Regions from separate parts of the Sphingomonas sp. AP28 genome, predicted to be linked through region 2. Evidence: predicted binding sites of a transcription regulator. Region 2 holds the regulator's gene; the other holds the start of a gene.
What was found. Region 2 encodes LexA, which represses DNA repair genes until DNA is damaged. Its sites were predicted from a motif close to GTTCCNCNCTTGTTCT; they were not measured.
Positions count from the first base shown of each region.

Region 1: a site for LexA is predicted at 8,020-8,035, ahead of recA (recombinase RecA). Genes of this name have one in related genera too.

Region 1 is NZ_CM155283.1:1,266,062-1,277,376, forward strand. Features, by position in the region: gene alaS (alanine--tRNA ligase) at 1-184, opposite strand, end outside; gene AC1MH0_RS05765 (M24 family metallopeptidase) at 496-1,776, opposite strand; gene AC1MH0_RS05770 (dicarboxylate/amino acid:cation symporter) at 1,848-3,185, shown strand; gene AC1MH0_RS05775 (glutathione S-transferase family protein) at 3,413-4,036, opposite strand; gene AC1MH0_RS05780 (class I SAM-dependent methyltransferase) at 4,053-4,889, opposite strand; partial or broken gene AC1MH0_RS05785 (IS256 family transposase) at 5,297-6,483, shown strand; gene recA (recombinase RecA) at 6,869-7,942, opposite strand; gene AC1MH0_RS05795 (4-(cytidine 5'-diphospho)-2-C-methyl-D-erythritol kinase) at 8,578-9,510, opposite strand; gene AC1MH0_RS05800 (tetratricopeptide repeat protein) at 9,854-11,239, opposite strand; gene AC1MH0_RS05805 (electron transfer flavoprotein-ubiquinone oxidoreductase) at 11,268-11,315, opposite strand, start outside.
Region 2 is NZ_CM155283.1:820,924-832,238, forward strand. Features, by position in the region: gene moaC (cyclic pyranopterin monophosphate synthase MoaC) at 1-23, shown strand, start outside; gene AC1MH0_RS03580 (energy transducer TonB) at 113-805, opposite strand; gene AC1MH0_RS03585 (molybdopterin molybdotransferase MoeA) at 1,387-2,568, shown strand; gene lexA (transcriptional repressor LexA) at 2,637-3,311, shown strand; gene AC1MH0_RS03595 (ComEC/Rec2 family competence protein) at 3,598-5,880, opposite strand; gene gltX (glutamate--tRNA ligase) at 5,971-7,401, shown strand; gene AC1MH0_RS03605 (citrate synthase) at 7,427-8,710, shown strand; gene AC1MH0_RS03610 (hypothetical protein) at 8,710-8,913, shown strand; gene AC1MH0_RS03615 (sensor histidine kinase) at 8,887-10,269, opposite strand; gene AC1MH0_RS03620 (DUF2336 domain-containing protein) at 10,266-11,315, opposite strand, start outside.

The sequences.
Region 1 (11,315 bases), 450 kb from region 2:
TCGCGGTGGTGTAGGGGCGCGATTCGAGGCCGGTGAAGACGTTCTTGAACGGCACCATCCCGGCGTTGACGAACATCAGCGTCGGGTCGTTCTGCGGCACGAGCGGCGCGGAGGGCACGATCTGGTGCCCCTGCGAACCGAAATAGTCGAGGAAGCCGCGGCGGATGTCGTTCGTCGATGTCATGCGCGGGGACTTAGGCGAGCGGGGCGGTTCGCTCAAGTGGAGGTGTGGGGGTGTGGTCGAGACATATCCCGTTGAACCGAGGCAGCATGTTTCCCCGCGAAGGCGGGGACCCAGACTGGGCTCCCGCCTTCGCGGGAGAACAACGGAGTGCTGCAATTCGGCAAGAGCAACACCACCACCCCGGCGGAGGCCGGGGCCCAGTTGGGGAACGTGGCTAACGAAGAACTGCGCTCGATTGCCACCTTTCCAACTGGGCCCCGGCCTCCGCCGGGGTCGTGGAATGCGAGTTGGCTTAGGTGTCCCTGAACCAGCTATCCTAGAGGCGCATCCAGCGACTTAGGCGGCTCGCTGAACCATTTCGGGCCCGCATCGGTCATGTGAAAGCAATCCTCGATCCGCACGCCGTACCTCCCGGGAATGTAGATGCCCGGCTCGCCGGAAAAGCACATCCCCGCTGACAGCTTCGTCGTCTCGCCGCGGACGAGGTTGACGGGTTCGTGGCCGTCCATGCCGATGCCGTGGCCGGTACGATGTGACAGGCCGGGGAGCTTGTACCCCGGCCCGTAGCCGAGCGTTTCGTAATGCCGGCGGACCGCGTCGTCGATGCTGCCAGCGGGCGCACCGATCTTCGCGGCGGCGAACGCGATCTGTTGCCCCCGGGCGACCTGGTCCCATGTCTTGCGCTGGTCGGCGCTCGCGGTACCGTGGACCCAGGTGCGCGAGATGTCGGACTGATAGCCCTGCACGGTGCAGCCGCAGTCCATCAGCACGACCTGGCCGTCGGCGACGCGGTGGATCTCGCGGCTGCCGTGCGGATAGGCCGACGCCTCGCCGATCAGCGCGAGCGCGAATTCGGGGGCGCCGCCCAGTTTCTTCGTGGCGGCGTTCATCAGTGCTCCGATTTCCGGGCCGGTCATGCCTTTCTCGACACGCGGCTTTGTCCAGCGATACGCGGCGAGCGTGACCTCGGTCGCGGCCTGCATCAGCGCGATCTCGGCGGGGGTCTTGATCATCCGGCAGGCGCGGACGACCGGGTCGGCGGACACGATCTTGGCGTCGGGCAGCACGCGAGCGAGCCCGGCATAGGCGAAGTACCGCACCTCCGCCTCCAGCCCGATCGGCCGCGCGGCGAGCTTGCGGTCGCGCAGGAAGCCGGCGACCACGGCCAGCGGGTTCTCGTCCTCCTGCCAGACGCGCACCTCGGCGGTGACGGCAAGCGTCTCGCGCACCGACGGTTCCTCGAAGAACGGCGTGACGATGCACGGTTCGCCTTCGACCGGGAGGATCGCCAGCGTCAGCCGCTCGCTCGTGTGCCAGCGGACACCGGTGAAGTAGATCATCGACGAACCCGGCTCGATCAGGACCGCGCCGATGCCCGCCGCCTTCATCAGCGATTGCGCGCGGACCAGCCTCGCGGCGCGTTCGGTGGCGTCGATCGGCCTGGTCGCGCCGGTGATGTCGGACAGTGCCGACAGGTCCGGCTCGGCGGCGCGGAGGATCGCGGTGGTCGACAGCAACGGGGCCGCGATTGCGAGGCTCAGCAGGTCGCGGCGCGAGGGGCTGAAGGCGGGCTTGGGGCGTACGGTCGACATCGCCGGACGATAGGGTCCTTGACCCGGGCGCCGCAATCCCCTTCCCTGTCGGCAATTCTCGGGAGCGATTAATGGCCAAGCGGCTAACCTACTACATCTTGTTCGGCCTCGTCGCGGGGATGGTCGTCGGCTGGATCCTGAACGCGTCGATCGACAACGGCACGGCCGAGTCCGCCGAACGGCTGAAGGACATCGCGGGCTATTTCTCGATCGTGACGACGCTGTTCCTGCGGCTGATCAAGATGATCATCGCACCTTTGGTGTTCTCGACGCTGGTCGTGGGCATCGCGCACATGGGCGATACCGGTGCGCTCGGGCGGGTCGGGTTGCGCAGTCTCGGCTGGTTCATCTGCGCGAGCCTGTTGTCGCTCACCCTGGGCCTGATCCTGGTCAACGTGCTGCAGCCGGGCGTCGGCCTCGCGCTCGCGATCCCGCCGGCGACCGCGTCGAGCGGCGTCGATCGCGCGGCGTTCGATCTCGCCAAGTTCATCACGCATATCGTCCCCGATTCGATGATCGCGGCGATGGCGGGCAACGAGATCCTCCAGATCGTCGTGTTCTCGGTATTCGTGGGCGTCGCGATCACCGCGATCGGCGAGAAGGCCGCGCCGCTCGTGAAGGCGATCGAAGCGCTGGTCGCGGTGATGCTCCAGATCACGAACTACGTAATGCGATTCGCGCCGTTCGCGGTGTTTGCGGCAGTGACCGCGACGCTTGCCGAGCGGGGGCCGGCAATCCTCGGTCAGCTCGGCTATTTCATGTTGAGCTTCTATATCGGGCTCGCGCTGCTGTGGGCGATGCTGATCGGGATCGCGTTCCTGCTGATCGGGCCGCGGACGCGGTTGCTGGTGCGGTATATTCGCGATCCGCTGATCCTCGCGTTCTCGGCGGCATCGTCCGAGGCGGCATATCCGCGGACGCTGGAGGCGCTCGACCGGTTCGGCGTGCCGCCGCGGATCGCGAGCTTCGTGCTGCCGCTGGGCTATTCGTTCAATCTCGACGGGTCGATGATGTACATGACGTTCGCGTCGCTGTTCATCGCGCAGGCGTATGGCATCGACATGCCGATCGGGCAGCAGATCGCGATGCTGCTGGTGCTGATGGTGACGTCGAAGGGGATCGCGGGGGTCCCTCGCGCGTCTTTGGTGGTGATCGCGGGGACGCTGTCGATGTTCAAGATTCCGGAGGCGGGGATCCTGCTGATTCTGGCGGTGGATCATTTCCTCGACATGGGGCGCTCGGCGACCAACGTGATCGGGAATGCCGTGGCGGCGACCGTGGTGGCGAAGTGGGAAGGCGGGCTCGATGAGCGCGAGCCTGCGGATCGGGACTTTCCGCATGCGCCGACGGGGCATGGGCCGAAGGTGGACGTGGATAGCTACGAGAAGATCGGGCCGGGGCAGGCTTGAGGCGATTGGCGATGTCGAGCCGATGACGTCTCGAAGATGCCCTTATACGCTGGCGGTCCACTGAAGAAGTACCTCCCCGGCGAAGGCCGGAGTCCAGTTGGGGGACGCTAATGATGACCGCCGCGCCTCGTTACTCCAACCTTTCCAACTGGGCCCCGGCCTTCGCCGCGGTGGTGTTTGGGGAAAGGTTGCGTTTTTGGGCCCGAGCCGGTTCCCGACTTGCGGCCTCAAGCGTAGGCGTACGGCCCACCCTTCTTGAGCCCCGCCTGATACGCGGGTCGTGCGTGAACCTTTGCCAGCCACCCGATCGTCGCCGGACGGGACCCGTTGAGGCCGCCGCGGCTGCGGGCGGCTTCGAGGGGGAAGCTCATCATGATGTCGGCGGCGGTCATCTCGGCGCCGGCGAACCAGGGGCGCTTCGACAGTTCGGATTCGACATAGTCGAGGTGGACGTCGATCATCGGCTGGATCTTTTTGGTCGCCGCGTTGCCCAGGATCGGGATGCGCGCGAGGACGAGCTTCAGGAGCAGTGGCGGCATCATCGAGCCTTCCGCATAGTGTAGCCAGAAACGGTAGCGCAGCGCGTCGGCGCGGTTGGCGGGGGCGCCGAGCCTGCCGTCCGCCTTGTCGACGAGATATTCGACGATCGCACCCGTCTCGGCGACCACCTGACCGTCATCCTCGATGACCGGCGACTTGCCGAGCGGGTGGACCTTCTTCAGTTCGGGCGGCGCGAGCATCGTTGCCTTGTTCCGCTCGTAGCGCTTGATCTCGTAGGGGAGGCCGAGTTCCTCGAGCATCCACAGGATCCGTTGCGATCGCGAATTTTCGAGGTGGTGGACGATGATCATGCTGAACCCCTGTTTTTTATTCGGACGATTTGCGCGCGGTCCAGATCCAGGCGGCGGCGGGGAATTCCACCGTGTCGCCGCTTCGGTACCGGTCGCAGACCTGGGTGAGACGCGCGATGTGGCGCTGGCGTTCCTCGGGGGCGGCGTCGCGGATGGCCGAGGCGGCTGGCCCGATGCGGCGGAAATAGTCGACCGCGTCGGCTACGGGGTCGGCGCCCTCCCCTGCCCGGTAGGCGAAGTCGATACGTTCGGGTGCCGCGACGTGCCAGCCGGATTTCTCGAAGATGCTCGCGACGTAGGTCGGGTCCGCGAAGGCGAAGGGGCCGGGTGCGGTGCTCGCCGGAGCGTCTGCATTGCCGCCGGTCGCGGTGATGATTTCGGTGGCCCAGCGGTTGGCGGCGCGGTCGGCGAAACAGGAGAAGACGAGCGTTGCATAGAGGGCGGCGGCTTCGGCCAAAGTGGTGAAGGCGGCGACGGGGTCTGCGAAGAACATGACGCCGTGGCGGGAGACGTAGAGGTCGATTGGGGCGTGGTTCGACGCGACGGCGGTGATGTCCGCGCACTCAAAGCTGGCGTTGGTTTGGGTTTTGGCGCGGTGTTTGGCGATCTCGATCAGGTTTGGTGAGATATCTATGCCGGTTATCTGCGCGGTTGGGAGGGCTTGCGCGGTGGCGAGTGAGGTCGCGCCGGCGCCGCAGCCTATGTCGATGATCTTGTGGGTTTGGGGGGTGGCGGCGAACAGGATCGCGGCGTTCAAATGCGGGGTCAGGTTGGTGAAGCTGCGGTCGGTTCGACGCCATTCCTCGGCCCAGACGTCGCCTATTCTACCGGTCCAGTCATAAGCGGTGGTCATGCGCTGATCCGTTTCATGCTCGGGCGGGGGGACTATCCGACGGTCTATAGGGTCTTACATAATCGATACATTGGCTCCGAAGTGCACAAAGTGCAGACGCTGGCGCGGTATTTGTGACGCGGTGTTTTTGGTCCCATGTAGGCACGCATACCGACATCAGCAGCTTTGTTTTCCCGCGAAGGCGGGGGTCCAGGCTGAGCTCCCGCCTTCGCGGTAGAACAAGGTGCTGGCGCTCGGTGCGCAACACCGATGGGTCGTGTCCCAGATGGCGGTGTAGCTCAGCGGTAGTGAAGCTGACCGGCCGCGCGCTATCATCCAGCGCCGTAGCGGCCGGTCAGGTTCACGGGTGGCCATCGAAGATATTCGGACAGGATTGGGTTGCGAGACTCAACCAACGGAGACCTTCGATGACCGACGATATAATGAACCTGCAGGCGCTTGTGGGAAAGAGCGCGGATGCGGAATTTCTACGCGAGATGATTGGCTTTGCCGCGCAGCGGCTGATGGATCTGGAGGTCGGCGGTCTGACCGGCGCCGAATATGGCGAGAAGAGCTGCGACCGCCTAGCGCAACGTAAGGGTTACCGCGATCGGGACTGGGAAACGCGGGCTGGCACCGGTGCGCTGCGGACCCCCAAGCTGAGAACCGGCAGCGACTTTCCAGCCTTCCTGGAGCCTCGTCGCCTTTCGGAGAAGGCGCTGACCGCGGTTGTCCAGGAGGCGTACATCCAAGGCATCTCGACCCGGTCGGTCGACGACTTGGTGAAAGCGATGGGAATGTCGGCATCTCGAAAAGCCAGGTGAGCCGGCTGTGCGAGGAGATCGACGTCCGCGTGAAGGCGTTCCTCGAGCGGCCTGTCGAAGGCGACTGGCGCTATGTCTGGGTCGTCGCCACCTATCTGAAGGTCCGCCAAGCCGGTCGGATCGTCTCGGTCGCGGTCACCATCGCGGTCGGCGTGAACGGCGACGGCAGGCGCGAGGTGCTCGGTATGGTGATCGGCGCGTCGGAAGCCGAAACGTTTTGGACGGACTTCCTGCGCAGCCTTGCGCGACGGGGCTTACGCGGCGTGAAACTCGTCATTTCGGATGCGCATGAGGGTATCAAAGCAGCCGTATCGCGGGTGTTCAGCGCCACGTGGCAACGGTGCCGCGTCCACTTCGCACGCAACGCCACGGCCCATGCCGGTAAGAGCGGGCGCCGCGTCGTCTCCGCCTTCATCGCTACAGCATACGCGCAGGAGACGCCCGAGGCCGCCAAGGGTCAGTGGCGTAAGGTCGCCGACCAGCTCAGGCCCAACGTGCCCAAGCTCGCCAAGCTCATGGATACGGCGGAGGAAGACGTGCTCGCATACACGTGGTTCCCGCCACAGCATCGCACCAAGCTACATTCGACCAATCCGCTCGAACGCCTCAACGGCCAGATCAAGCGGCGTACCAACCTTCCCAACGAGGATGCCATCACACGCCTCGTTGGCGCCTTGCTGCTCGAGCAGAACGACGAGTGGGCAGTCCAGCGGGGACGCTGCATGACGCTGGAAAGCGTGACGCAATTGAGCGATGATCCCACCGTCACGTTATCGTCCATGTCGGCGTGATCGACCCAGCCCTGCCCGGAGGTCATAGCGGCTACGCCGCTGAAGCTACACCACACGTGGGACACGACCACACCGGTTCGGCGGCCGGTAGGCAAATGGAACGTAAAATAACGGAGCGCAGTGCTTCGTTATTGCCGTCCCCCAATTGGGCCCCGGCCTTCGCCGGGGTGGTTTTGAGACGCGTCTCACCTGACGCAATTTTGTGGGGCCTTGCGCCGTTGATCGGGCAGTTGCGCCATTGTCGAGGTACACCGACTTACAATGCTAAGCACCGCGCATCGTGTGAAATCACCAAGCGTCTTTACAACCCACCGCGTGCCCTCACCCTCCCATTGCGAAGGCAATGGGTCCCTCCCTCCCCCCGTAGGGGAGAGGGTAAAGAGCGTTACGCGTCGTCGCCTTCTTCGGGGCCGGCCATCATTTCCTCGGCGACCTTGTCGGTGCGCGCGCGGATCTGCTTTTCGAGGCGGTCGGCGGTTTCGGGGTTGTCCTTGAGGAAGGTCTTCGAGTTCTCGCGGCCCTGGCCGAGGCGAACGCTATCGTAGCTGAACCATGCGCCGGACTTCTCGACCAATCCCGCCTTCACGCCGAGATCGAGGATCTCGCCGAGCTTGGAGACGCCCTGCCCGTACATGATGTCGAACTCGACCTGCTTGAACGGCGGGGCGACCTTGTTCTTGACGACTTTGACGCGGGTCTGGTTGCCGGTGACCTCTTCGCCGGCCTTGATCGCGCCGATGCGGCGGATGTCGAGGCGGACCGAGGCGTAGAATTTCAGCGCGTTGCCACCGGTCGTCGTCTCGGGGTTGCCGTACATGACGCCGATCTTCATGCGGAGCTGGTTGATGAAGATCACCATGCAGCGCGAGCGACTGATCGAGCCGGTCAGCTTGCGCAACGACTGCGACATCAGGCGGGCCTGGAGGCCGACATGGCTGTCGCCCATCTCGCCTTCGATTTCGGCACGCGGCACGAGCGCCGCGACCGAGTCGACGACGAGTACGTCGATCGCGTTCGAGCGGACCAGCGTGTCGACGATCTCGAGCGCCTGCTCGCCGGTGTCGGGCTGCGAGACGATCAGTTCGTCGATGTTGACGCCGAGCTTCTTGGCGTAGACCGGGTCGAGCGCGTGCTCGGCATCGACGAACGCGGCGGTGCCGCCGCCCTTTTGCGCTTCGGCGATCACGTGGAGCGCGAGCGTGGTCTTGCCCGAGCTTTCCGGACCGTAGATCTCGATCACGCGGCCGCGCGGCAGGCCGCCGACGCCGAGCGCGATGTCGAGCCCGAGCGAGCCGGTCGAGATGACCTCGACCTGCATGGTTTCCTTGGAGCCCAGGCGCATTGCCGAGCCCTTGCCGAAGGCGCGGTCGATCTGCGCGAGCGCGGCGTCGAGCGCCTTCTGCCGGTCGTTGGTTGCGGTTGCCATGCCGGTGTCGATCACTTTCAGATTAGCGGCCATCGAATATGCTCCCATCGCTAAAGCAAGCGCGCGTGCCATTCAACGTGTCAAACACCATGTATTCTCTTTGTTCTTGTGGAACAAGTGGGGAACGCGAGGTTTGTTGCGGGAAATTTGCGGCGATGGGGTCGTGCGGAGCCCGTCGGGTGCCGGGACGGCGTCACTCTGGCATTTACCGGGTCCGCATGCTCGAAGCTTCAGGCCCACGGGATCGTGAGTTCTTTGAGTGCAGGCGTTGGAAGACGTTCCGTGCGGACACGATTCGGGCAAGTGCGCCTCCCCGGCGTAGGCCGGGGTTCAGGTGGAGAGGTTGGCGTAACGGTGTGCGTCTGCCGTCAGGAGCGTTTCCCAACTGGGCCCCGGCCTTCGCCGGGGAGGTGCTTTTGTTGTGGGATATAATGCCGAACACGTTCGGGATGACCGACGAGGGACGGGATCGGCGGTGTGGGCGTTTAGGTCGAGATCGGTTCGGGTTGTTTGGACGCGGGGTTTGGACAGCTAACGGATCCGATGTTTGAAGGGTGTCCGTGACGGCTGGTTTCGTTTGCTGCTCTGGATCCTGACTTTCGTCAGGATGACGGGCGGTGGCGGCGCGGTAGCGCCCAGTCTCAAAGGTGCCGCCGCCTATTGATCGATCACGCGAGGGTTGTTGCTAGGGTCCACCAGCCTTTGGCTTGGGCGGCGGTGGCGGCGGTGTCTCTGGCTTCGGGGGTTTCGAATAGCGCGAAGCAGGTGGCGCCGGAGCCGGACATTCTGGACAGGAGGACGCCGTGCGCCTTGTCGAGGAGGGTGCGGACTTCGGCGATTACGGGGGCGAGGGCCAGCGCGGGGGGCTCGAGGTCGTTTCGGCCGGCTTTTGCGCGGTCGAGGAGATTGCCTTCAGCGATCGGGCCTCGGTCGTGGCCGTCCCAGGTCTTGAAGACGGCGGCGGTGGAGACCGCGACGCCGGGGTTTACGAGCAGGAGGGGGGTGCCGGACAGGCCTTCGAGATTGGTGAGGGTGTCGCCTTTGCCGGTGCCTAGCGTGGGGCGGTTGGCGAGGCAGGCGGGGACGTCTGCGCCGAGCTTTGCGGCGATTTTGTGGAGGCGGGGGTCGGTTGGGGCTATGCCGTGGAGGCGGGCCAGCGCGCGGAGAGTGGCGGCGGCGTCGGCTGAGCCTCCGCCTATGCCTGAGGCGATGGGGAGGTGCTTTTCAAGGGTTATGGCGTGGTGGGCCTCGGGGGCGAACGCGGTGGTGAAGGCGTCTGCTGCGGCGGTTACTAGGTTGCCATGCCAGGGGGCATTGCCGGACAGGCGCGGTGCTTCGTCATTGCCTGTCCCCAATTGGGCCCCGGCCTTCGCCGGGGGGGTGTTGAGGGTCGGGGTGGTGTTTTGGACGGGGAGAAGTGCTGCGGCGAAGGGGCCGGTTATGGTGAGGCTGTTGGTTTGGGCGGGTTCTACCGTGATCAGGTCGCCGTCGGTGGCGAAGGCGAAGAGCGTTTCGAGATCGTGGTAGCCGTCGGGGCGACGGCGGCGGACATGGAGGACCAGGTTGATCTTGGCGGGGGCGGGGTCGGTGATGGCGGGCATTTGGGTCTCGGAAGTTGGCGGCGAAGGGTTCCAGCGCGGTTTAGCGTAATACGCGTGATGTCTGCGGGTTTAAGCGCGTCATCCGGACGAAAGTCAGGATCCAGAGCCAAGGACGGCACCAATCGTTACCCTGGATCCTGACTTTCGTCAGGATGACGGCGGACCTGAGGTGCCGTGCACCTCACCAGTCGCGGGCGTTGTCACGATCACTTCCGCGGCTCGTTCGGCGCTCAAAATTTGGTGATGATCTCGCAAAACGGCCCCCCACCGGCAACTCGCCTTGCCCTCACCCTTCCCACACCTCCGGTGCGGGCCCCTTCCCTCTCCCGATGGGAGAGAGAGTCTAGCGGCGGGCTTTCGGGGGGAGGCCGTTGGCGATCTTGGCGGTTATGCGTGCCGTGTCTGCGGATTCGGCGGTCAGCAAGGCGGCGCGCCAGGCGTAGCGCGCTTCGTAGTTTCGGCCGACGCTCCAATAGGCGTCGCCGAGGTGGTCGGCGATTTCGGCGTTGGTGGGTTCGGCCTGCGCGGCGGTTTCGAGCAGGGGGAGCGCTTGGGCGGTGTTGCCGGAGAGGTGATAGGCCCAGCCCAGCGAGTCGGTGATCGAGGCGTTGGTCGGGTCGATCCGGCTGGCCCGTTCTAACAGCTTGATCGAGGCGGGAATGTCGTCGCCGTGCTCGACTTGCGCAAAGCCGAGATAATTGAGCGCGAGCGGTTGCGCGGGGCCGCGGGCGACGGCTTTTTCGAGCGCATCGCGCGCTTCGGGCCAGCGGCCGGCCTGGTCGAGCGCGCCGCCATATTGCAGCCAGTTGCCCCAGCTGCCGCCCTTCGCGCCGTCGGCGGCGATGATGCGCTGGTACCAGGTCGCGGCTTCGGCGGGGTTGCCGGTGGTCAGCAATAGGTCGGCGTAGCGTTGCCAGTCGGCGGGCTCAGACCCCTTCTGGTCGACGCGGTTCTTAGCGGCGGCGAGTGCTTCGCCGTTGCGGTCGGCGGTGGCGAGGATGTCGATGCGCTCGGCGGCGGCTGCCGGTGCGGAGGGGCTCTTGGCGTCGACGCCGTCGAGCACGACGAGCGCGCGGTCGACCAGCTTGTTGCGGGCCAGCGCATCGGCGAGGAGGACGCGCGCTGCGTCGTAACTCGGGTCGGCGCGCAGGGCTGCCTGGGTTAGCGCGATCGACAGCGGCGAGGGTTCGCCTGCGCTGAGATCGCTGGCTAGGCGGGCGAGCAGGCGCGAGACGCCGATCGACAGCGGTTGCTTGCGCGGTGCCGCGGCGATCAGCGCACGCGTTTCGGTGGCGAAGCGGTTGGCGACGGGATCCTTCGCGGCGGTCGCCAGCGACGGTTCGGGATCGCGGCCTTCCGCATGCGCTACCCAGGCGTAGAGCGAGGGTGCGAGGACTACGAGGGGGCCGCTCGACAAGGTGGTGATCGCTGCGCTCGCGGCCTTCGCATCGTTGCGGCGGGCGGCATCGGCGAGCGGGATCAGCGCGGCGTCGGCGGGGGCTACGCCGGCTTTGTTCAGCACCGCGACGGCGCGGGTGGCGAGCGGCATGTCGCCGGCCTCCAGCGCCTCGCGGTAGGCGCGGATCGCGACGACGGGATCGTCGGGCGATGCCGCCAGCACCTTGGCGTAGCTGGCCGCTGCGAGGTCCGTCTCGCCGGCGGCATCGGCAGCGCGGGCCTTCAGATAGGCGGACAAATCGGTTGTCGCCGCCGTGGCGGGGGCCGCCACGACGAGACCGAGTGCGAGAAACAGACGCTTACATGTTGGGATAATTGGGGCCTCCGCCGCCCTCTGGTACGACCCA
Region 2 (11,315 bases):
AATCCGGCAACTGGACCGCGTAAGAGAACCCTCTCCCCAAAGGGGAGAGGGAAAGACGCCAAAGGCGGCGAGGGTGAGGGCAAGCCAAGCAGAGCGCTCCTAGCCTGGGACTTCAATCCCCATCCATAGACCAGTCGTGGCTTTCCACGATCGTAGACTCGACCGGCCGGCCCGCGGCATCGAGCGACGGATCATACCGAAACCGCTGCTCGATCAGCCGGCACGTCAAATTATCCAGCACCCGGCTCCCGCTCGACCGGGTCACGCGGCACCCCGACACCCGCCCATTGGTTTCGACCAAGTACCGCACAAACACCCGCCCCCGGATCCCGGTCTCGGCGGCCTCCCGTGGATAATCCGAATCCCGCAACCGCCCGCTGCGCCACTCCGGCGGTGTCTCCGCGCCACCTCCACCGTCGCCATCGCCATATCCCCCACTGCCGGTGCCATTCCCGACTCCGCCACTCCCGGTACCCGGCCCGCGCACATCCGAAGCGCCCGCAGTAGCCTGCGCCCCGACTCCAGCCTTCTCCGCAACCACGACCGGCGGCGGGATAACAACCGGCACCACCGGGGGCGGCGCCACCACCTCCGTAGCCTTCGACTTCAAATTAGGCGGCGACGCGGCCCCCTCCGGCTTGCGGCTAGATGAAGGCCGAGGCCGCACCTTCTCCTCGGGCGGCGGTGGCGGAGGCGGCGCCGCATCGAACACCTTCAACGCATCGCTCACCGCTGCTGGCATCGGCACCACCAGCCCGTTAAGCAGCGCATAGCCCAGCACCCCCTGCAACAGGACAGCACCCACCGCCGCCCCGATCCTGTCTCTCGCCCGAGGCTGATTGCGTGTCATCATACTGATCTGGTGTGTCTTTCCCCCAAACAAAGCCCCGCAAGCGATGAACCCGCGCTGGCCGAGCGTTTGGAGAGGCGACAGGCGATCACGCGCATCCACTCGCCGGCCCGGAAGAAAGTGGCGGCAGACCATCCCCCCAGCGCCACCCCGGCGAAGGCCGGGGCCCAATTGGGAAGGTCACAGTAACGAAGCGCGACGCCCGCCAAACCGATGTTTCCCCGCGAAGGCGGGGACCCAGTCTGGGCTCCCGCCTTCGCGGGAGAACAAGAAGGATGTCGCAAATGTTCGATATCAAGCATCGCAGAGAGCAACGGACCGTCCCGCCGCCCACCGGAGTCTCGACAACATCTGTCCTACATCCCAAACCCATGGCAAAGCGCCAGACACCCGAAAACTATCCCCTCCCACCGGACCTTCCACCGGACGAGACCGTTCCAAACCTGAACCTCAGAACCGCGCCCGCCAAATGTCTCCCAGCGTGTGAACTTCCTGCACTTCCAGCAGGAGAGCCGCCCAGAAACAGAGCCTTACGCATGACCCTAGTCCCCGTCGCCGAAGCCCAGTCCCGCCTCTTCACCATGGCCCCCCGCGTCGGCCACGAGACCGTGACGCTACGCGAAGCCGCCGGCCGCTGGGCCGCCGAGGACATCCTCGCCCGCCGCACGCAGCCCGCCGCAGATCTCTCGGCGATGGACGGCTACGCGATCCGCTTCGAAGACCTCCCCGGCCCCTGGACCGTCATCGGCGAAAGCGCCGCCGGTCGCCCCTTCGCAGGCCACGTCGCCCCGGGCCAAGCCACCCGCATCTTCACCGGCGCCGCCATGCCCGACGGCGCGGACACCGTCATGGTCCAGGAAGAAGCCGCGCGTGACGGCGAAACCCTGATCCTGGCCGGCGAAGGCCCGCCAACGCTCGGCCGCAACACCCGCCGCAAGGGCCTCGACTTCTCGACCGGCACCCGCCTGATTGCCGCCGGCGACCGCCTCAGCCCCGCGCGCATCGCCGTCGCCGCAACCGGCGGCCATGGCAGCCTCACCGTCAACCGCCGCGTCCGCGTCGCCGTCGCCGCCACCGGCGACGAACTCGTCCCCCCCGGCTCGACCACCGACGGCGTCGCGCTCCCCGAATCGAACGGCATCATGCTCGCCGCGATGCTCGCCGACATGCCCGTCGACATCGTCGATCTCGGCATCCTCCCCGATAATCTCGAGATCCTCCGCGACGCCTTCGCCAGCGTCGAGGCAGACCTGCTCGTCACCACCGGCGGCGCATCGGTCGGCGACCACGACCTCGTCCGTCCCGCAATCGAAGCCGCCGGCGGGACGATCGATTTCTGGCGGATCGCGCTGCGCCCCGGCAAGCCGATGATGGCCGGCCGGATCGGCGAGATGATGGTGCTCGGTCTCCCCGGCAATCCGGTCTCCGCGTTCGTCACCGCGACGTTGTTCGTCAAACCCGTCGTCGCGCACATGGCGGGCGCACGCAACCCGCTCCCCCAGTCGACCCACGCGCTGCTCGGCGAAGACCTCCTCGCGAACAACGCCCGCACCGACTATCTCCGCGCCGAACTGCGCGACGGCAAAGCCTATGCCTCGACGATCCAGGACAGCTCGATGCTCCTGACACTAGCCCGCTCTACCTGCCTCATCGTCCGCCCCGGCAACGCTCCGGTTGCAAAGACAGGCGAATCGGCGGAAATCCTTGTGATCGCGTGAAGCGAGCGCTTGACGGCGTTAATTATGTTCCATAGAAGTTCCCAGTCTGTTCCGGACGGAGAACCGCCATGCTCACGCGCAAGCAGCACGAACTCGTCTGCTTCATCAACGATCGCCTCAACGATACCGGCGTCTCGCCGTCGTTCGAGGAGATGAAGGACGCCCTCGACCTCAAGTCGAAGTCGGGCGTCCACCGTCTGATCAGCGCGCTCGAGGAGCGCAACTTCATCCGCCGCCTGCCGAACCGCGCGCGCGCGCTCGAGGTGCTGCGAATGCCAGAGCGTGCCGAGAAAAAAACGCCGTCGAAGGCGTCGAACGTCAAGGCCGCCCCCGCCGCCGCGACGCCACAACCGGCCAACGACGTCATCGAGATCCCCCTCCACGGCCGCATCGCCGCCGGCGTCCCGATCGAGGCGTTCGAAGGCAGCACTATGCTAGCCGTCCCCGCCGCGTTGCTCGGCACGGGCGAACACTACGCTCTCGAAGTCTCGGGCGACTCGATGGTCGAAGCCGGCATCCTCGACGGCGACTACGCCCTGATCCGCCGCACCGAAACGGCGCGAGACGGCGAGATCGTCGTGGCCCTGATCGAAGACAGCGAAGCCACCCTAAAATACTTCCGCCGCGAAGGCGCCATGGTCCGCCTCGACCCCGCCAACCGAGCCTACGACCCCCAACGCTACGCCCCCGCCCAAGTCCGCGTCCAAGGCAAACTCTCCGGCATCCTCCGCCGCTACGACTGAGCCGCCGCCTCCTACTCTGCGCGGTCGCAAGATCTTGTGCACGCGGAGGCGCGGAGACACGGAGGTGTTGCGCTTGGGGAGAACCGGCTGATTTAAACGACGACGGATGAATCACCGGACAGCCATTAAACTGGTCCGGTTCATCGTCTGAGACACTGCTCCGCGTCTCCGCGAGAAAGTTCAACGCCGACCACCGCGTGCTTCGGCTGATGATTTGGATAGCGCGAAGGCGCTAAGGCGCGAAGATGTTGCATTTGGGGGGGCGCCTACCTTCACTTCGAAGAGGTCAAGGCGACGACGCTCCCCGATCGCTCGCGGAGTTCGGGACGGTCTCCCGAACCGCATCATCTTCGCGCCTTTGCGCTTTCGCGTGAACATCATTCTTCCAGCGACTTCGGTTGGCCCGAAACCCAGACGTACCATCGTGAAACTCAGCGTGCCGCGATCTGAAAAGATGCGCAGGACGCTCAAGGACAGGCGGATCGCGCCAGGGGTGGCGGTCGCCGGCGTTCAATATCGTCACGACCGTCCCCGTCCCCAAGGTCAGCGCGATGCCGCCCGTATGCCGCATAACACGGCGGTCCAGTTTCAGCCATCGCGGCACACAGTGGTTCGGCAAACCGCGTTCGCTGACGACGACGTCGGCGGTGCGACAAGCGGCGATGAGTTCAGCGATCGGGACCATATAGGCACTGCGGGTTGCAAGTATCCGCCACGGCCGTCCCCGAGAGGCGATGTCGGTCATACACAGATCGCGGCTGCACCGCGCATCGGGCTGGTCCGCCATCAACAAGGGCTCGCCGCCCACCCCACCATTCTCGGCGAGCATGTCCCGCGTATAGTCGCCCGCCCGATCGCGCAGCATAGCCAGCCCCGCGGCCGTCCGTACCGCAACGTGGCGACCGTCGCCGGTGATCAGAATGTCCGGGGCGGGTGTCGCGAGTGCCCAGACCGCCCCAGCCGCGAGCGGCAGTAAACCCAGCCGCCGCCAGCGCGTTCGCCATAGCGCGATCCAGATACCGCCGACGATCATCAAGGCGAATGCCGCCGTGGGCATCGCGGGCAACGATCGGACCGATCCCGGCGCGCCGGCGACGACATGCGCGAGCCAGAGAAGCGCGTCGAGCGACCGTTGAACCAGCCACCAGATCGGCGCCCCAAGTCCGCCGGCATCCAGAAGCAACGCCAGCGCCTCCAGCGGCATGACCACGAACGTCGTCAGCGGGATCGCGACTATATTGGCAAACGCGCCGTACAAGCCCGCCTTGTGGAAATGGTAGACCGCGATCGGCATCAGCGCGAACTCGACGAGCAGCCCCGTGAGAAGCAGCGACGCGACGCCCCGTGTGAGACGACGGCCTCGTCCCTCCTCATGCGGTCCGAAAAAAGCGCGGATCGTCGGATGTTCGTGCAGCGCCATGATTGCGGTGATCGCCGCGAACGAGAGCTGAAAGCTGGGTCCCGCCGCCGATTCGGGGAGCACCAGCATGACGCACGCCGCCCCCGCCGCAACGAGGCGCAAGGTCATCGCCTCGCGTCCCATCGCCAGTGCCGCCAGCACGAGCAGCGCGGCGACGCACGACCGGATCGTCGGAACCTGGCTTCCCGTCAATAACGTGTACCCGATCGCTGCCGCCGCCCCGGCAAGCGCCGCGATCAACGGCAAACGCGCATGCAGCGCCAGCCTGGGACTAAGCGCGAGCAACCGCAACACGATCAGCATCGTCGCCGCGACCGCAGCCGTAATGTGCAATCCGCTTACCGACAGCAGATGCGCGAGCCAGGCGCGGCGCATCGCCTCCGAGTCCTCCTCGCTGATCGCGCCGACGTCGCCGGTCGCGAGTGCGGCGGCGATCCCGCCCGCGCTGCCGTCCAGTCGCGATACGATGTGGTGCGAGAGTGCGACGCGGATACCGGCTCCAGATCCGCTCGGCGTGGTGACGACGACCGGTGCGAAGCCGCGCCCCGTCGCGCCGATCCCGCCGAACCACGCGACGCGAGCGAAATCATATGCGCCCGGTACCGCGGGTAGAGGGGGTGGCATCAGACGGGCTCTCAGGCGGACGATCGCCCCCGTCCCCAAGAGCTTCGGTGCATCCGCCTCTGCCAGATTGACGCGGACACGGTACGGCAAGGCGACCGGCTGCCCGTCCGTCTCCGCACCCCTCCCGACCGGCAGTAGCGTCAGCCGGACCAGCTTGCGCGCCACCAATGGTTCGATCGCCTCGACCTTCGCCGAGAAACGCGCGATCGTCGGGCCGCCGAGCACGGGTCGCGCCACGGACACCGATCGCGCCCAGATCAGCCCGAGCCCCAATGCAGCCGTCAGCAATCCTACCGCGAGCACGCGCGCCGCGCGACCGCCTTGTCCCACGGCGAGACATGCCAGCCCGCCCGCCACCAGCACCAATATCGTCACGAACCACGCCGCGTCGTCCGGCAGCGCAAACCACAACGCTATCCCGCCACCCAGCATCACCGGCAGCCACAACACCAACTGGTCGCGCTCCGCCTCGAGCCAGCGTTCCACGGCAAGCCCGACGACAGCCCCCCATCGCGGCACGCCCATTTGTCGCCGCCAAGGACGCATGCTAGGGGCGGCGACGGCTGTCATGGCCATCGTTTCTCCATCGTTTCATCAGTCTGGGAGCACCCGCGGTTGGGCGCAATATCTGATACGGGCACCGCCGCTTCGGCCGCACCCGTGGTTACCCGTTTCGCTCCGTCGCCGACGGGGTTCCTGCATCTTGGCGGCGCGCGCACCGCGCTGTTCAACTGGCTGTTCGCCAAGGCCAATGGCGGCAAGTTCCTGCTGCGTATCGAAGATACCGACCGGGTCCGCTCGACCCAGCCGGCGATCGACGCGATCATCGACGGGATGCGCTGGCTCGGGCTCGACTGGGACGGCGACGTCGTCATGCAGTTCGCGGGCGCCGAGCGTCACGCTCAGGTCGCGCACGAGATGGTCGCGAAGGGCCACGCGTATCGCTGCTACATGACCAATGACGAGATCGCGGCGATGCGCGCCGAGGCACAGGCCGCGAAGAAGCCGCTCCGCATCCGCAGCCCCTGGCGCGATCGCCCCGAGAGCGAAGCACCGAACCTCCCCCACGTCGTCCGCCTGCGCGCGCCGCAGGAAGGCGCCGTCACGATCGAGGACCGCGTTCAAGGCGCCGTCACGGTCAAGAACGAAGAGATCGACGACCTCGTCCTGCTCCGCTCCGACGGTACGCCGACCTACATGCTTGCCGTCGTCGTCGACGATCACGACATGGGCGTCACGCACGTCATCCGCGGCGACGATCACCTCAACAACGCGTTCCGCCAGCTGCCGATCTACCGCGCGATGGGCTGGCCCGAGCCGATCTACGCGCACATCCCGCTGATCCACGGCCCCGACGGCGCCAAGCTGTCGAAGCGTCACGGCGCGGTCGGCATCGAAGCGTATCGCGACGAGATGGGGATCCTCCCCGAGGCGTTCGACAACTATCTGCTCCGGCTCGGCTGGGGTCACGGCGACGACGAGATCATCAGTCGCGAACAGGCGGTCGCGTGGTTCGATCTGTCGGGTGTCGGCAAGTCGCCGTCGCGCTTCGACCTGAAGAAGCTCGAGAACCTCAACGGCCACTACATCCGCGAAGCCGACGACGCGCGCCTTGCGCAACTCGCCGCCGACCGTCTCGGCCATGATCTGCCGACCGGCGGACTGGACCTGCTCACGCGTGCGATGCCGGTCCTCAAGCCCCGTGCCGCGAACCTGAACGAGCTGGCCGAGGGATCGAATTTCCTGTTCAGCCAGCGCCCATTGGCAATGGATGACGCCGCAGCGAGCCTTTTGCAAGGTGAAGCGAGTGTCATTTTGGCGAACGCGCATGCCGAACTTGACGCGCTCGCCGAGTGGGATACGGAGGCGCTCGAAGGCGCGGTACGGCGCGTGGCCGAAGCGCGGGGCGTCAAGCTCGGCCAGGTCGCACAGCCGCTTCGCGCCGCGCTGACGGGACGCAAGACGTCGCCGGGGATCTTCGACGTGCTCGACCTGCTCGGGCGCGACGAGAGCCTGGGACGGATCGCCGACCGGATGGCTAGCTGATAAGATTTCGAGGAAGGATACAAGCATGAGCGAGACCGCAACCCTCAAGGTCGACGGCAAGGATTTCGAGTATCCGGTGATGTCCGGTACGGTCGGACCCGATGTCATCGATATCCGCAAGCTGTACGCGCAGACAGACAATTTCACCTATGATCCGGGGTTCACCTCGACGGCATCGTGCCAGTCGAAGCTGACCTATATCGATGGTGACGCGGGCACGCTGCTGCACCGCGGCTACACGATCGGCGAGCTGGCCGAGCAGTCGAACTTCATGGAAGTCGCCTATCTGCTTCTCAACGGCGAACTGCCGAGCGAAGACGAGCTGGCGAACTTTTCGACCACGATCACGCGCCATACGATGGTGCACGAGCAGCTCGCGCAGTTTTTCCGTGGCTTCCGCCGCGACGCGCATCCGATGGCGATCCTGTGCGGCGTCGTCGGCGCGCTGTCGGCGTTCTATCACGATTCGACCGACATCCACGATCCGGCACAGCGCGTCATCGCGTCGCACCGCCTGATCGCCAAGATGCCGACGATCGCCGCGATGGCGTACAAGTACAGTGTCGGCCAGCCGTTCGTCTATCCGGACAACACGCTGAGCTACACCGGCAATTTCCTGAAGATGACGTTCGGCGTGCCCGCCGAGAAGTATGTCGTGAACCCGATCGTCGAAAAGGCGATGGACCGCATCTTCATCCTCCACGCCGATCACGAGCAGAACGCGTCGACCTCGACCGTCCGTCTCGCCGGTTCGTCGGGCGCCAATCCGTTCGCGTGCATCGCCGCCGGCATCGCCTGCTTGTGGGGTCCCGCGCACGGCGGCGCAAACGAAGCCGCGCTCAACATGCTGCATGAGATCGGCACCGTCGACCGCATCCCCGAGTATATCGCTCGCGCCAAGGACAAGAACGATCCGTTCCGCCTGATGGGCTTCGGTCACCGCGTCTACAAGAACTACGATCCGCGCGCGGCCGTCATGCAGACGACCGTCAAGGAAGTGCTCGGCGAGCTGGGCGTCACCGACCCCGTGTTCGACGTCGCGATCGAGCTCGAGCGTCTCGCGCTCAGCGATCCGTACTTCATCGAGAAGAAGCTGTTCCCGAACGTCGACTTCTATTCGGGCGTGATCCTGTCGGCGATCGGCTTCCCGACGTCGATGTTCACGGTGCTCTTCGCGCTTGCCCGCACGGTCGGCTGGGTCGCGCAGTGGAACGAGATGATCACCGATCCCGACCAGAAGATCGGCCGTCCACGCCAGCTCTACAGCGGTCCGACCGCGCGTGATTACGTCCCGATGGCGTCACGCTGATGAAGACGCTCCGGCCGATCCTGATGATCGTCGGCGTGCTCAGCGCGCTGATGGGTCTGCTCTGGATCGGTCAGGGGCTCGGATACGTCCACTGGCCGCAGTCGAGTTTCATGCTCGACCAGCGGCCATGGGCGGATCGCGGCGCATTCCTCGCCGCATTCGGCCTCGCGCTGATATTAGTGGCGCGCCGGATCCGCCGGTAAGGTCAAGACGAACCGCGCGCCTTCGCCGGGTGCGCTTTCGATCGTGAGATCCCCCTGCATCGCCCGCGCGAGACGCCGTGCGATATACAGGCCGAGCCCGTTGCCGCCGGCCTCCGACGGATCGACCCGCTCGAACTTCTCGAAGATCCGCACCTGATCCTCGGGCGCGACTCCCTTGCCCTTGTCGGCGACCACGACGACCGCGTGGGTCTGCGTCCGCGTCACGGTGACGATCACCTGCGCACCACGCGGCGAATAGCGCACCGCGTTGCCGACGAGGTTGACCAGCACCTGCAACACGCGACGGAAATCGCCGAGCGCCGGAACACGCACGTCCAGCGCCGGGCGCGTGATCGTGACGCCTGCGTTCGCCGCGCGCACCGACAACAGCCCGGCCGCCCGTCGAGCCACATCGGCAAGGTCGATCGGCTCGGGCACCAGCGCGAAATCGGGCCGCTCGACCGCCTGGAGATCGACGAGGTCATCAACCAGTTCGAGCAGATGCCGTCCGGCACTGGCAATATCCGCGGCGTAATCCGCGTAATCGCCCTGCACCGGACCATCCGCCTGCGCATTGATGCTGTCCGCGTTCGCGACGATACGCGCGAGAGGAACCCGCAACGCCTTGTCGAGTCCGCTCGTAAAGGTCGGCGACAGTGTCTCGGTCGAGACAGCAGGGGGCGGTGCGTCTTCGACTACCATGCGTGCAGCGCCAACGAACCCGGCAAAGTCGCCCGCCGCATCGTGTCGAACATTGGCCGTCAACGTCACCGCGCGTCCGGAACTCCGCAGCCGAGCCGGTTGCGCCGTCATCGAGCGTCGCCGCGCAAGTGAGTCGAGGATCGGCAAGGCCCCATCCACACCGGTATCCAGCGAGAACATCGCCGTCAGCGGCTGGCCCAGCAACGCGAAGGCGTCGAACCCGTGCTTCGGCCCTGCATCGAGCGTGACGAACGTCAGCCGCAGCGCGGAATCCGTCTCCCACCGCCAATCCGTATCGCTGCCGTGGAAATCGTCCTGCGTATCCGGCGACGGTCGCGCCGGCCGCCACGCCGCGATCTCGCGCCAGCCGCTCACCGTCAGCCGTACGTTCTCACCATCCGGTTGAGCCCGCACCCAAAGATCTACGTCCGTTTCGTCGTCCGCGACGACCACGCCGCGCGACACGACGATCCCCAGCCGACGCGCCAACCGAGCGATCGTCGCAAGCTGTGGCACCGCAAGTGGCGCACCGCGCATCCCGCCCGCCCGCTGGTTGAGCGCAACCAGCGCCGGGTCCGCAAACGACAGCGAACCGTCGGGCGCAACGATCGCATGCGCAATCGGACTTTCGATCGAAGGGTCGAACACGCTCATCGCCGACCCGTACGCGCCAGCGCGCGCAACGCCATCCGAAAATCGCGGTTCAACGCCAATGGCGCGAGCGACGCACGCGCATCCTCGACCCCGACCGACACGATCGCATCGAGCGCATCCGCAAACGCCTCGATATCGCGCCGCGGATCCGCCTCCGACAGCGCCAGCCCGATCCGTGCGATCGTCGGCCGATCGAGGTCGATCGCGCGCAACGCGAGCCACAGCCGATCGCCCTCCGGGTCCAGCGTGATAGCCCGCGCCTGATCGAACGCGATGCCGATCGCATGCGCCAACACCGCGACGAACAACGACAGCCGCCGGTCGCCGATCGATTCGACCAGCACCGCAGGCAATTCGTTCGGTCGCGCATCGAGCGCACCGGCGAGCCGCGTCGCGACCGCGTCTGGCCGTTCACCCTCGTCATGCGCGGCGAGACTGCGCTGTGCCGCATCGGTGATCGCCCGGTCGCTTTCGCGCGTGACGGACTTCAGGCCGTCGCGCACCGCCGCCGCCACCCACCACACCAGCCGGTGATGCAGTTCGGCGGGTAACTCGCTGCCCCCGACAGATCCTTGCTCGTTCGCCACCCGCCGCCGGCTTTCCGCAGCCAGTAATGCAGACGCCGCCGACGCCACCACGCTGTCCGGCACCCCCGCCAGCCGCACCAGCAAACTCGCTTCGTCGGGTTCGGCGACCTCGACCGGCAACGAGGCGGCAATCAGGTCATGGCGTACGCGCGCGATCAGTTCGTCCATCAATTCTTCATCGCGGAGCAATCCCGCCCGCGTGAGCCGATCCAGAACGCCCCCCGCCCCGGCCTTCAACATCGCCTCGCCGGCCTGCGTCGCGCCGCCACCCGCGAGCAGTCGTGCGGCATGTCGGCGGATGTCCCACTCGATCGCCCCGACGATCGCGCCGAGCACCTGCGCGAGCATCTGTCGCGTCCGGTCGTCGAGCCGTGCGTCGGCATCGAGAAAGAAATCCGCGATCGTTCCGGTCAGCCGCGCGTCCGCGCGCAGGCGTGCATCCTCCGCTCGCGCAACGGG